One region of the Desulfonatronum zhilinae genome, then DNA from elsewhere that is predicted to be linked to it. Evidence: predicted binding sites of a transcription regulator. Region 1 holds the regulator's gene; the other holds the start of a gene.
What was found. The regulator sigma-54, encoded in region 1, starts transcription at its own class of promoters, with help from an activator protein. The targets are predictions, from matches to a motif close to CTGGCACGGNNNNTGCTT.

Region 1 (5,108 bases):
GTATGCGTGACCAATACGACTCCAATCACCGCATGTTCCCCCAAAAAACCGAAATCCGCTGCTATCCCAGATTCAGGTGACGATGTTCAATGGTAACGGAAAATCCGACGGCCGTCAGCGCGGCCGACACGGCCTGGGACACGGCCACCGAGCGATGCCGCCCTCCGGTGCATCCCAGGGCCATGGTCAACCGATACCGGCCTTCCACCGCGTACAACGGCAACAGATACCGTAAAAAATCCTCGAACCGACCGATAAAGTCCTTTCCCGGGTCGTCCCCCAGCACGTAGAGGGCAATGGGCTCGTCCAGACCGGACAGGGGGCGCAGTTCCGGGTCGAAGTAGGGATTGGGCAGAAACCGCAGATCAAAGACCAGATCCGCCTCCAGAGGAACGCCGTACTTGAAGCCGAAGGAAATCAAGTGAATGCGCATCCCTTCGCCGAGTTTCTGATCCAGGGGCCATTTCTCCTGAAACACCCGTCGCAGGTCGTGGATGGAAAAATCCGACGTATCCACCACCAAGTCGGCGTGCTTGCGCAACCCCTCCAGCATGATCCGCTCACGGAAGATGGCCTGGTCCAATCCCATGCCCTGGGCTTCCAGGGGATGCGGACGGCGGGTGGTGGCGTAGCGCCGGATCAGCACGGCGTCCCGGGCCTCCAGAAAGACCAGTTTCGGACACATCCCGGCCAGGTCCATCCGCTCCACGAACTGCTCCCATTGCAGGGCGAAGTCCGGTTGGCGCACATCCAGCCCCAGGGCCACCCCGGCGTACTGGTTCAGCTTCATCTCCTCGGACAGGGTCAGCAACTGTCCGGCCAGCCCGGCCGGCAGACCGTCCACGCAGTAGTACCCCAGATCCTCGAAGACGTTCAGGACCGTACTTTTTCCGGCCCCGGACTGTCCGGTGATCATGACCAGGGAGAGTTCGCACGGTTTTCGCGGTTGGTCTGCGCTCATCGCGGTTTGCCTTTTGGGGTAGGGGCACGGCGCGCCGTGCCCCTACGGTGTGGACGAATAAAATACCATCACGCCGAACTGAGGGCGTCCCAGAAAAGCTCCTTGTCCTGGGCCGTGAGAAAGGCATGCCGAAAGGTCTCGTCCTTGAGCAGCCGGGTGATGGACGCCAGGATGCGCAGGTGCATTCCGGCGACCTGTTCCGGGGCCAGGACCATGAAAAAAATATGGCACGGTTTGCGGTCCAGGGCGTCGAAATCCACGCCTTCGGAACTGCGTCCGACCACCAGCACGATCCTGTCCAGCCCCTCCAGCTTGCCGTGGGGAATGGCCACTCCTTCGCCGATGCCCGTGCTCCCGAGACTTTCCCGGTCCTTGAGCACCCGAAAGGCCGCCTCGGCATCCAGACTCGGCACGTTTTGGGCCAGCACGGCGACCAATTCCGCCAGCACTTCCGTCTTGTTCCTGGCTTGCAAATCGGGGAGCAGCAAGTCCTTGCTCAAGAAATCCTTGAGGACCATCGACTAGATACCCGGGTCGATCAGACCGAAATCGCCGCTTTTCCGGCGGTAGATGACGTTGACGCGCTCGATGTCCGCGTTGAAGAAAACCAGGAAATCGTTGCCCAGGGCTTCCAATTGCATGGCCGCCTCGTCCACGGACATGGGCTTGGGCTCGAAATTGTCGGTTTCCGTGATGGTCTGGGCCCGCTTGCCGGTCTCGTCCTGGGTAAAGGTGATCACGTCCACCCGCGCGGACTGGCTCTTCTGACCGCGACGATGGTCCTTGTTCTTCTCTTTGGTCTTGCGCACCTGAGCCTCGAGCTTGTCCAGGACCAGGTCGATGGTGGAGTACATGTCCTCGCTTTCGGTGGTGGCGGAGAAATGCATGTCCTTGCCCGTGAGGATCACCTCGGCCATATGCCGATACTTTTCCACGGAAAGGTTGACGGCCAGTTCGCCCTGATCTTCAGGACGCAGGTAACGGTTGATTTTATTGAAACGCTCGCCGGCGTAGCCCTTGAGGTGATTGGACGGCTCGAAATTCTTGAAAGTAAAAGTTATTTCCATGCGACACCTCCGAAGTAAAACGGGTTCTGGGTTGGTTTGAGGTTGTTCGCTCCGTTGGGAGCATCCGGGATGGCTAAAAAATGGCCTTGCGCTTGGAAGACGACTCGATGTTCAACGCCATGCGGTACTTGGCCACGGTACGGCGGGCGATGTTCACGCCCAGGGACTTTTTCAAAAGTTGCGAGATCAGTTCGTCGCTGAGCGGACGCTTGGGGTCCTCTTCGGAAATCAGCTTCTTGATCTCCGCCTTGACGCTTTCCGAGCCGGCCTCCGACCCGTCGTCCATACCCAGGGCGCTGTTGAAGAAAAATTTCAGTTCATACGTTCCATGGGGCGTGCTCATGTATTTGCTGGTCGTGATCCGGCTGACCGTGGACTCGTGCATGTTGATGTCCAGGGCCACATCCTTGAGGATCATCGGCTTCAGATGCGTCACCCCATGGCGAAAAAAATCAATCTGGAACCGGACGATGCTTTCGGCGACCTTGTGCAGGGTCCGCTGGCGCTGGTACAGGCTTTTCATCAACCAGTGAGCGGATCGGACCTTTTCCTGAATGTAGTCCCTGGTCCCCTTGTCGTGAACGGACAGCTCCTTGGCGTAGGCCTCATTGACCATCAAACCCGGTATCTCGTCCTCGTTCAGAACCACGATGAAATCGCCGCCGTGCTGGAGGATGTAAACGTCCGGGCTGGTGAACTGAGGATCATCGGAGCCGAAGCTCTTGCCGGGCATGGGGTCCAGGCGCTGGATGCAGTCCAGGTAGTGTTTGATTTCCTCCATGGAGAGCTTGAACTTCTTGGCCAACGGCTTGTAGCGACGTTTTTCCAGCTCCTCCAGATGATCCTTGACCAGGGAGACCAGAATCGGGTCGTCCAGCCCCAGTTCGTCCATCTGGACCAGCAGGCACTCCCGCAGGTTCCTAGCGCAGACCCCCACGGGGTCCAGGCGTTGCATGATCCGCAGGATCCGCTCCGCCTCCTCCGTCTCGCAGCCGGCCATGGCGGCGATGTCCTCAATGGATTCGCAAAGATACCCCACGGCATCCAGGTTGCCAAGGATCACCTCGCTGACGGCCAATTCCCGCTCCGACAAGGCCGAAAGCCGCAACTGCCAGGAAAGATGGCCGATCAGCGTGGACTTGCCGGCCAGCCGGGCCTCGAAACTCATGCCCTCTTCCGGGACTTCCCAGTCCCGGCCCTGGATCTGTCGACTGATGCTGGAAAATTCTCCCAGGTAGTCCTGCCACTCCGAATCGTGAAGCTGCCGGGGCTCCTCGACGTTGACGGACTGGAACCGATCCTCGGCAGGGTCTTTTATCGGGGTCTCCACCGTCTCATCGATGCCTTCCGGCGCGATCTCCAATACGGGATTCTCCAGCAATTCCTGCTGGATGCTTTCCACCAGCTCCAGCCTGGAAAGCTGAAGCAGCTTGATGGCTTGTTGCAGTTGGGGGGTCATCACCAACTGCTGCGTCAACTTCAGTTGCTGGCGCAGTTCAAGAGCCATGTCGCGTTTTCGCCTCCATGACCGGGCTGACCGGTTGGAACGCCAATCCCGATTGTTGATCAATCATAAGCAAAAGTCCTCACCGAGGTAAACTTTCCGAGCGATGGAATCGGCCACGATGGCTTCCGGAGACCCTTCAAAAATGGCCCGTCCTTCGAAGACGATGGATGCTCTGTCGCAAATCTTCAGCGTTTCGCGGACGTTGTGATCCGAAATCAACACACCGATCCCCCGCTCCTTGAGGGACATCACGATCTCCTGGATGTCGTCCACGGCCAGGGGGTCGATACCCGCGAAGGGTTCGTCCAGCAACATGAATTTCGGATTCCGGATCAGGGCCCGGGCGATTTCCAGACGGCGGCGCTCCCCGCCGGAGAGAAACATGGCCTTCTGGTCGGCCAGTTTGGAGATGCCCAGTTCCTCCAGCAGGGCCTCGGCCTTTCTGCGCTGCATGGCCGGGGTGAAGTCCGTGTACTCCAGGATGATCCGCAAATTCTGCATCACGGTCAGCTTTTTGAAGACCGAACTCTCCTGGGGCAGGTAGCTCAGCCCCAGCCGGGCCCGCTCATGCAGCGGCCAAGTGGTGATCCGCTTTCCGTCCAGGTCCACCACCCCGCTGGTGGGCTTGATCACCCCGACCAGCATGTAGAACGTGGTGGTTTTCCCGGCTCCGTTGGGACCTAAAAGGCCGACGATCTCCCCCTGCTCGACCCGGATGGAAATATCCCGGACCACCTCTTTCTGGCCGAAGCTTTTGCGCAGACTCTTGCCGGAGAGAAGGGCCTTCACCGCGCCCCCTGTTCCCGAGGCAAAAGAAACATTCCTTCCACTCGACGATCGGTGCGTCCCTGCACATCCACCTCTCTTTCTTCAACATTGAGCGTGATCACGTTGCCTTCCAACCGGGTCCCGCCTTCTTCCACCCGGGCGTTGCCTTCCAGACGCAGGACGCTCTGGTCCACCCAATAGGTGGCCATGTCGCCGTGGCCGACACGGTCCTCGTGCTTCAGAAAGACCTGGCCAAAAGCGATCATTTGTTCAATGTCCACTTGAGCTTCCATGTCCTGTTCCGGAGCCATGCCCTCGGGTCGAGCCTCCCGGGGAAGGGTTCGCAAAAGCACTACCAGCCGCTCCGAACGGAGCTGAAAATTCGGCCTGTCCACCCGCACGTCCCCCATGAACTCGATCTGGTGATCGCGATGGGAGTAGCGCAGCCGCTCGGACGTGATCCGCGTCGGGATGGCCTGCTCTTCCGCCGAAGAACTCCAACCCGGAAACAGGAACAGCGCCACAAAAACGACCGGAAACGTGACCCGCAAAAGCCGGGTCAATGAAAACCGAGTTTCCATCTACAACCCGTGTCCGAAACTGTCTTTGGCAATGATCACTTCCACTCCGCCCTCGGCGTTGACCACCCAGGTGTGCAGGTCAACGTCGCCCCGCTTCGAGCGCAATTGCAGTCCTTGGCGGTCCAGGAGGATGTCACCGTGCAGAAAAATGGTTTCATCCACCTGAACGAAAACGGCCTCGTCGGAATTGAGATACGTCGGACCATATTCCATATGCACTCCGG
Region 2 (5,108 bases), on a different contig from region 1:
GTGGGCACGGTTTGCCAGACGTCCAGAAAGACCGTGCCGGTGAGACGGCGGGTTATTCGCTCGTCCACGGAGCGGACCAAAAAGCGCAGACTGTTGCGTCCGGGTTGCGGGTCCGCGGCCAGTTCCAGCTCCAGGGTGTCCTGGATGTGGGGCAGAAAAATATGGCTCGGAAGGCGAAAGTCGCGAACGGTGATTTCTTCTCCCAGTTGGCGGACTTTTGGGGTCAAAAAAGTGACGACGCGGGACCGCAGCTCTTCCTCCAGCACCACCTGCCCCCCACCCTGGATCACGACCTGGCCGGGAATGCGCGTGGAGGCGGCGGCGTGACCGACGTACTGCCGAAGCATTCCGGCCAGTCGGTCCTGGGAGAAGGTCATGGTTTTGCCGCTGTCCGGAGCGGGCCACATGGGCCGGTCGGCGAGGTTCGTCCATTGGGCGCGGCCATGATCCGTCAACGGCACGGCGATGTCCCCGAACCGGACCACCTCGCCCTGGACCGCGGCCACGGGCTGGATCATGTAATGCCAGTAGCCGCGCTGGGCCGCGCTGGGTGATGAAAGGAGCGTCAAGCCGACCACCAGGCAGAGCGCATAGAGCGAAGAGAGACGAAAAAGATAAGTTTTCATGGCACAGGCCTTCCCACTTTGTATCTACTCAGCACATTTTGTATCCGCCCTTGCTCCGGCAATCGGAGTCGGGGTCGCTATCGGAATCGGAATCGGAACAGGAAAAATTTTGAACGCTTCCCAGCGTTTTCGATCCCGATCCAGATTCCGATACCGACACCGGCAACGGCACTACTCGGTGCTGAGTAGTTACCCCACTTTTTACTTTCCCACCTTCCAACTTCAATTACCGCTTAAGCTGCGTGGCCGTCTGGAGCATCTGGTCGGAGGTCTGGATGGCCTTGGAGTTGATTTCATAGGCCCGCTGGCCGGTGATCAGCCGAACCATCTCCTCGACCATGTCCACGTTGGAGCCTTCCAGAAAACCCTGGGCAATAGTACCGACGTTTTCCTCGCCGGGAACCCCCTCAATGGGATCTCCTGATGCTTCGGTGGGCAGAAACATATTTCGACCGATGCTGTTCAGGCCGGGCGGGTTGACGAAGGTGAACAGGGGGATGTCCGCACCGGCCAACTCCTCGCCGAATCTGTCCATGGCCACGATGCGTCCGTTTTCCGTGACCACGATGTTCTGGGTATCCTGGGGCACGATGAACTCCGGCTGGAGGGCGTAGCCGTTGGCCGTGACCACCTGACCTTCGTTGGTCAATTTGAAGGCCCCGGCCCGGGTGTAGGCGAACTCGCCGTTCACATCCACCTGGAAGAACCCGTCGCCTTCAATGGCCAGATCCAAGGGGTTGCCGGTGTTCTGGAAAGACCCGGTGGTGAATTCCTTGTGCACGGTCACGGGGCGAACCCCCATGCCCACCTGAAGCCCGGTGGGAATCCGGTCTCCGGCGGCATTGGCCGCCCCGGCGATCTTCATGGTCTGGTACATCAAATCCTCGAATTCAGCCCGGCTTTTTTTGAATCCCGTGGTGCTGACGTTGGCCAGGTTGTTGGACGTGACGTCGATATTCATCTGCATGGCCTGCATGCCCGAGGCCGCCGTCCATAGAGAGCGCATCATTGAGGTTTTCCTCCATCTATTTCAGTGTATTATTGCTATCGGGGTGAAGCCACTTCCCGGATGACCTTCTGGTCCGCTTCCTGGGCCGTGTGCATCACCTTCTGGTAGGCTTCGAAACTGCGGTGGGCCTCGATCATGTTGACCATTTCGCTGACCACCTCCACATTCGCCCCTTCCAGGTAGCCCTGCATCACGGTGGCGTTGTCCGCGGGCAGTTCAGCGGCCTGGACTCCGGGACGGAGTCGGAACATGTTTTGGCCCAGTTTTTCCAATACCTGTGGGTTTTCAAAGGTCACCAGGTCAAAATTGCCTACGGGCTCGCCATTGGCCTGGATTGCTCCATCGGGACCGATGACGATCCGGGCGTTGGGCTCCAGGTTCACGGGGCCGCCGTCCACGAGCACGGGGAAGCCTTGCCCCGTGACCAACTCGCCGCCCGGGGTCAGGCGGAAGTTGCCGTTGCGGGTGTAGAAATCTCCCTCCAGGGTGCGGACTTTGAAGAAGCCTTCGCCTTGAAGCGCCGCGTCCAACGGATTGCCGGTCTCCTTGGCCGATCCTTGAGCAAAGTCGATGTGGGTCAGGGCGATCCGGTTCTGGGCCATTTCGTCCGGGACAGGAAGCAGCGATTTTTCGTTGATGGCGGAAATAGGGTCCAGCATGCCGTGGCCGAAACGGATGAAGACGTCCCGAAAGGCCATGGTTTCACGCTTGTAGCCCGTGGTGTTCACGTTCGCCAAATTGTTGGCGGTGTTTGCCAAGCGGTGTTCCTGGGTCAGGGCGCCGAACAGGGCGTTATACATACTGGTCTGCATCGCGATTCCTCCTGGTTTTGGATGCAAGCAAATTCCAAGCCATTTTTTCTGGTCTGGATGCTTGACAAGTTCTGGGCCCTTGAGCATATGAACGATTGCGTTTCGCGGGCGGGCGTAGCTCAGCTGGTAGAGTACAAGCTTCCCAAGCTTGGTGTCGCGGGTTCGACTCCCGTCGCCCGCTCCATCTTTATTCGCAGCATCCTGATCGGTAGCGGCCCGGCCGCGCAGCAGAGACGACGAACGGGGTGGGCCATGTGGTCCACTTTTTTTTTGGGATTTTTAGACAGCCATGCAGACTTCTCCCCCTTCTTCCCGCGCTCGGTCGGAAGAAATCCTTCGCCATCTGGAGTTATTGGTTTTGCCCGTTGTTCACGGCCTCGGCCTGGAACTTTGGGGGTTGGAGTATCTGCCCCTGGGCCGCAAGGCGTTGATCCGCATCTATATCGATGCGGAGAGCGGAGCGACCATTGATCAGTGCGCCATGGTCAGCCGCCAGCTTGGCCCTGCTCTGGAAATCGACGAGCGACTTCCCGGCGCTTTTAATCTGGAGGTCTCCTCGCCCGGCCTGGAGCGTCGGTTCTTCAAGCCGGAGCAACTCCAAGGCTACCTTGGGCGGACCGTCCAGGCCCAGCTCCATGAACCGCTAGAAGGACGCAAAACCTGTCGCGGCGAACTGTCCGCGGTGGACGGCCCGCTGGTCACGCTTGTGGAAAACGGCGCACCGATTGCGTTGGATTGGGACCAAATAAAGAAGATTCATTTGATCCATGCGTTTTGACCGAACCCGCCGGACGACTCCGGTACGGAGAGGGCTTTGTGAATCGGCGCAGGGTTTCGACACATATGAAGGATTGCCGAAAACAATGATAATTGTTGTCGGCCGGAGGCGCGAAACGGCCCCGGCCCTGATATTATCCTGGAGGATGAGATGAGCGCCGAACTGCGCAAGGCCATTGAGCAAATCAGTAAAGACAGAGGAATCCACAAGGATCTCCTCATTGACACCTTGGAACGGGCCGTGCGGTCCTCGGTGACCAAAAAACTGGGCGAGGATGTGGATATCGAGGTCTCCTTCAACGAGGACAAGGGCGGCTTCGACGTCTATCAGTTCAAGCGGGTGGTGGAGGAGATCGTCGATCCGGTCAGCGAGATTCTGCTTGAGGACGCCAAGCATCACGACCCCAATGTTCAGTTGGATGACGAACTCGGCTTCGAACTGAAAGTGGAAGACCTGGGCCGGATCGCCGCCCAGTCCGCCAAGCAGGTCATCATCCAGCGGATGCGTGAGGCGGAGCAGGAAATCATTTACGAGGAATATAAGGACCGCAAGCGGGAGATCGTCAGCGGGTCCATCCAGCGCCGGGATCGTTCCGGCTGGATCATCAACCTCGGCCGAACCGAGGCCTTGTTGCCCAAGGAAGAGCAGATTCCCAAGGAGCGGTTCCGGCGCGGGGATCAAATTCAGGCCCTGCTTTTCGACGTGCGCAAGGAAGGGCGCGGCCCGCAGATCATTGTTTCCCGGTCGCACCCGGATTACCTGACCGTGTTGTTTCATCGCGAAGTGCCGGAAGTGGGAGATGGCTTCGTGCGGATCATGGGCGTGGCCAGGGACCCGGGTAGCCGAGCCAAGGTGGCGGTGATGTCCACGGATCGCGACGTGGATCCGGTGGGCGCCTGCGTCGGGGTCCGCGGCTCGCGAATCCAGAATATCGTCCAGGAACTGCGCGGCGAGCGGATCGACATCATCGTCTGGAGCCCGGAGATCACCACCTACGCCGTGAACGCCTTGTCCCCGGCCAGGATTTCCCGGATTACCGTGGACGAGGAGGACGGCGTCCTGGAAGTCGTGGTCCCGGACGATCAGCTTACCCTGGCCATCGGGCGCAAGGGACAGAACGTCAAGTTGGCCGCCAAACTGTTGGGTTGGAAGATCGATATTTTTACGGAGAGTCGCTACGGGACCATGTACAAGGATCGGCAGGGCCTGGAGCAATTGGTCAGCGTGGCCGAAGTGCCTCTGGAAGCCTTTTTGGCCGCCGGCTTCAACAGCCCCACGGCCGTGGCCGAGGCCGACGACGAGCAGTTGTTGACGATTCAGGGACTGGACGAGGCCAAGGTCGCCGATGTCCGTTCGGCCATCAATTTCCTTGGCTTGATCGAACGTCCTGAAGACGATGAGAGCGAGGACCGCGAGAGCGACGAAGAGGCCGCCGATTCCGTTTCGGAGGCGGTTGCTGATCCTGATCTCGATGAGGCAGAATCCGAAGGCGAGTCCGGGGAAGATGCGGATGAATCCGCTGATGCGAACGAAGAGACTGAAGCAGCTTTCACCGAAGGGGCTGAAGTCGCTTTCGTCGGGGAGACGGACCCAAGCGCGGATCCCGAGGCGGAGCGTGACCGGGAATGAGTCGCAAGGGTCGGCCAACGGCTCTTCCGGAGAACTTTTAGGAGAATTTTTGGGAGACCCATTGGCAGACCAGCCGGAAAAACGCGTCGGGCACGTGCCCATACGGACGTGCGTCGTCTGCCGCCGGAAAGCTCCCAAGATCGAGTTGCGCCGTTTCGTGCGCAACTCGGATCAAGGGGCTCTCGTTGATCTCCGCCAGCAATTGCCCGGGCGGGGGTTTTATGTATGTAATCAGTTATTATGTTTAGATAAAT

Region 2: the regulator sigma-54 is predicted to act here: its motif matches at 2,473-2,490, upstream of flgF (flagellar basal-body rod protein FlgF).

What each region holds. Positions count from the first base shown of each region.
Region 1 is NZ_FXUJ01000008.1:101,910-107,017, reverse strand. It holds gene AC559A_RS08540 (PTS sugar transporter subunit IIA) at 1-14, opposite strand, end outside; gene rapZ (RNase adapter RapZ) at 62-961, opposite strand; gene AC559A_RS08530 (PTS sugar transporter subunit IIA) at 1,030-1,479, opposite strand; gene hpf (ribosome hibernation-promoting factor, HPF/YfiA family) at 1,483-2,028, opposite strand; gene rpoN (RNA polymerase factor sigma-54) at 2,102-3,535, opposite strand; gene lptB (LPS export ABC transporter ATP-binding protein) at 3,599-4,324, opposite strand; gene AC559A_RS08510 (LptA/OstA family protein) at 4,321-4,884, opposite strand; gene AC559A_RS08505 (LptA/OstA family protein) at 4,885-5,108, opposite strand, start outside.
Region 2 is NZ_FXUJ01000007.1:93,581-98,688, forward strand. It holds gene flgA (flagellar basal body P-ring formation chaperone FlgA) at 1-626, opposite strand, end outside; gene flgG (flagellar basal-body rod protein FlgG) at 853-1,635, opposite strand; gene flgF (flagellar basal-body rod protein FlgF) at 1,671-2,447, opposite strand; tRNA gene AC559A_RS07775 (tRNA-Gly) at 2,556-2,631, shown strand; gene rimP (ribosome maturation factor RimP) at 2,737-3,225, shown strand; gene nusA (transcription termination factor NusA) at 3,376-4,854, shown strand; gene AC559A_RS07790 (YlxR family protein) at 4,748-5,108, shown strand, end outside.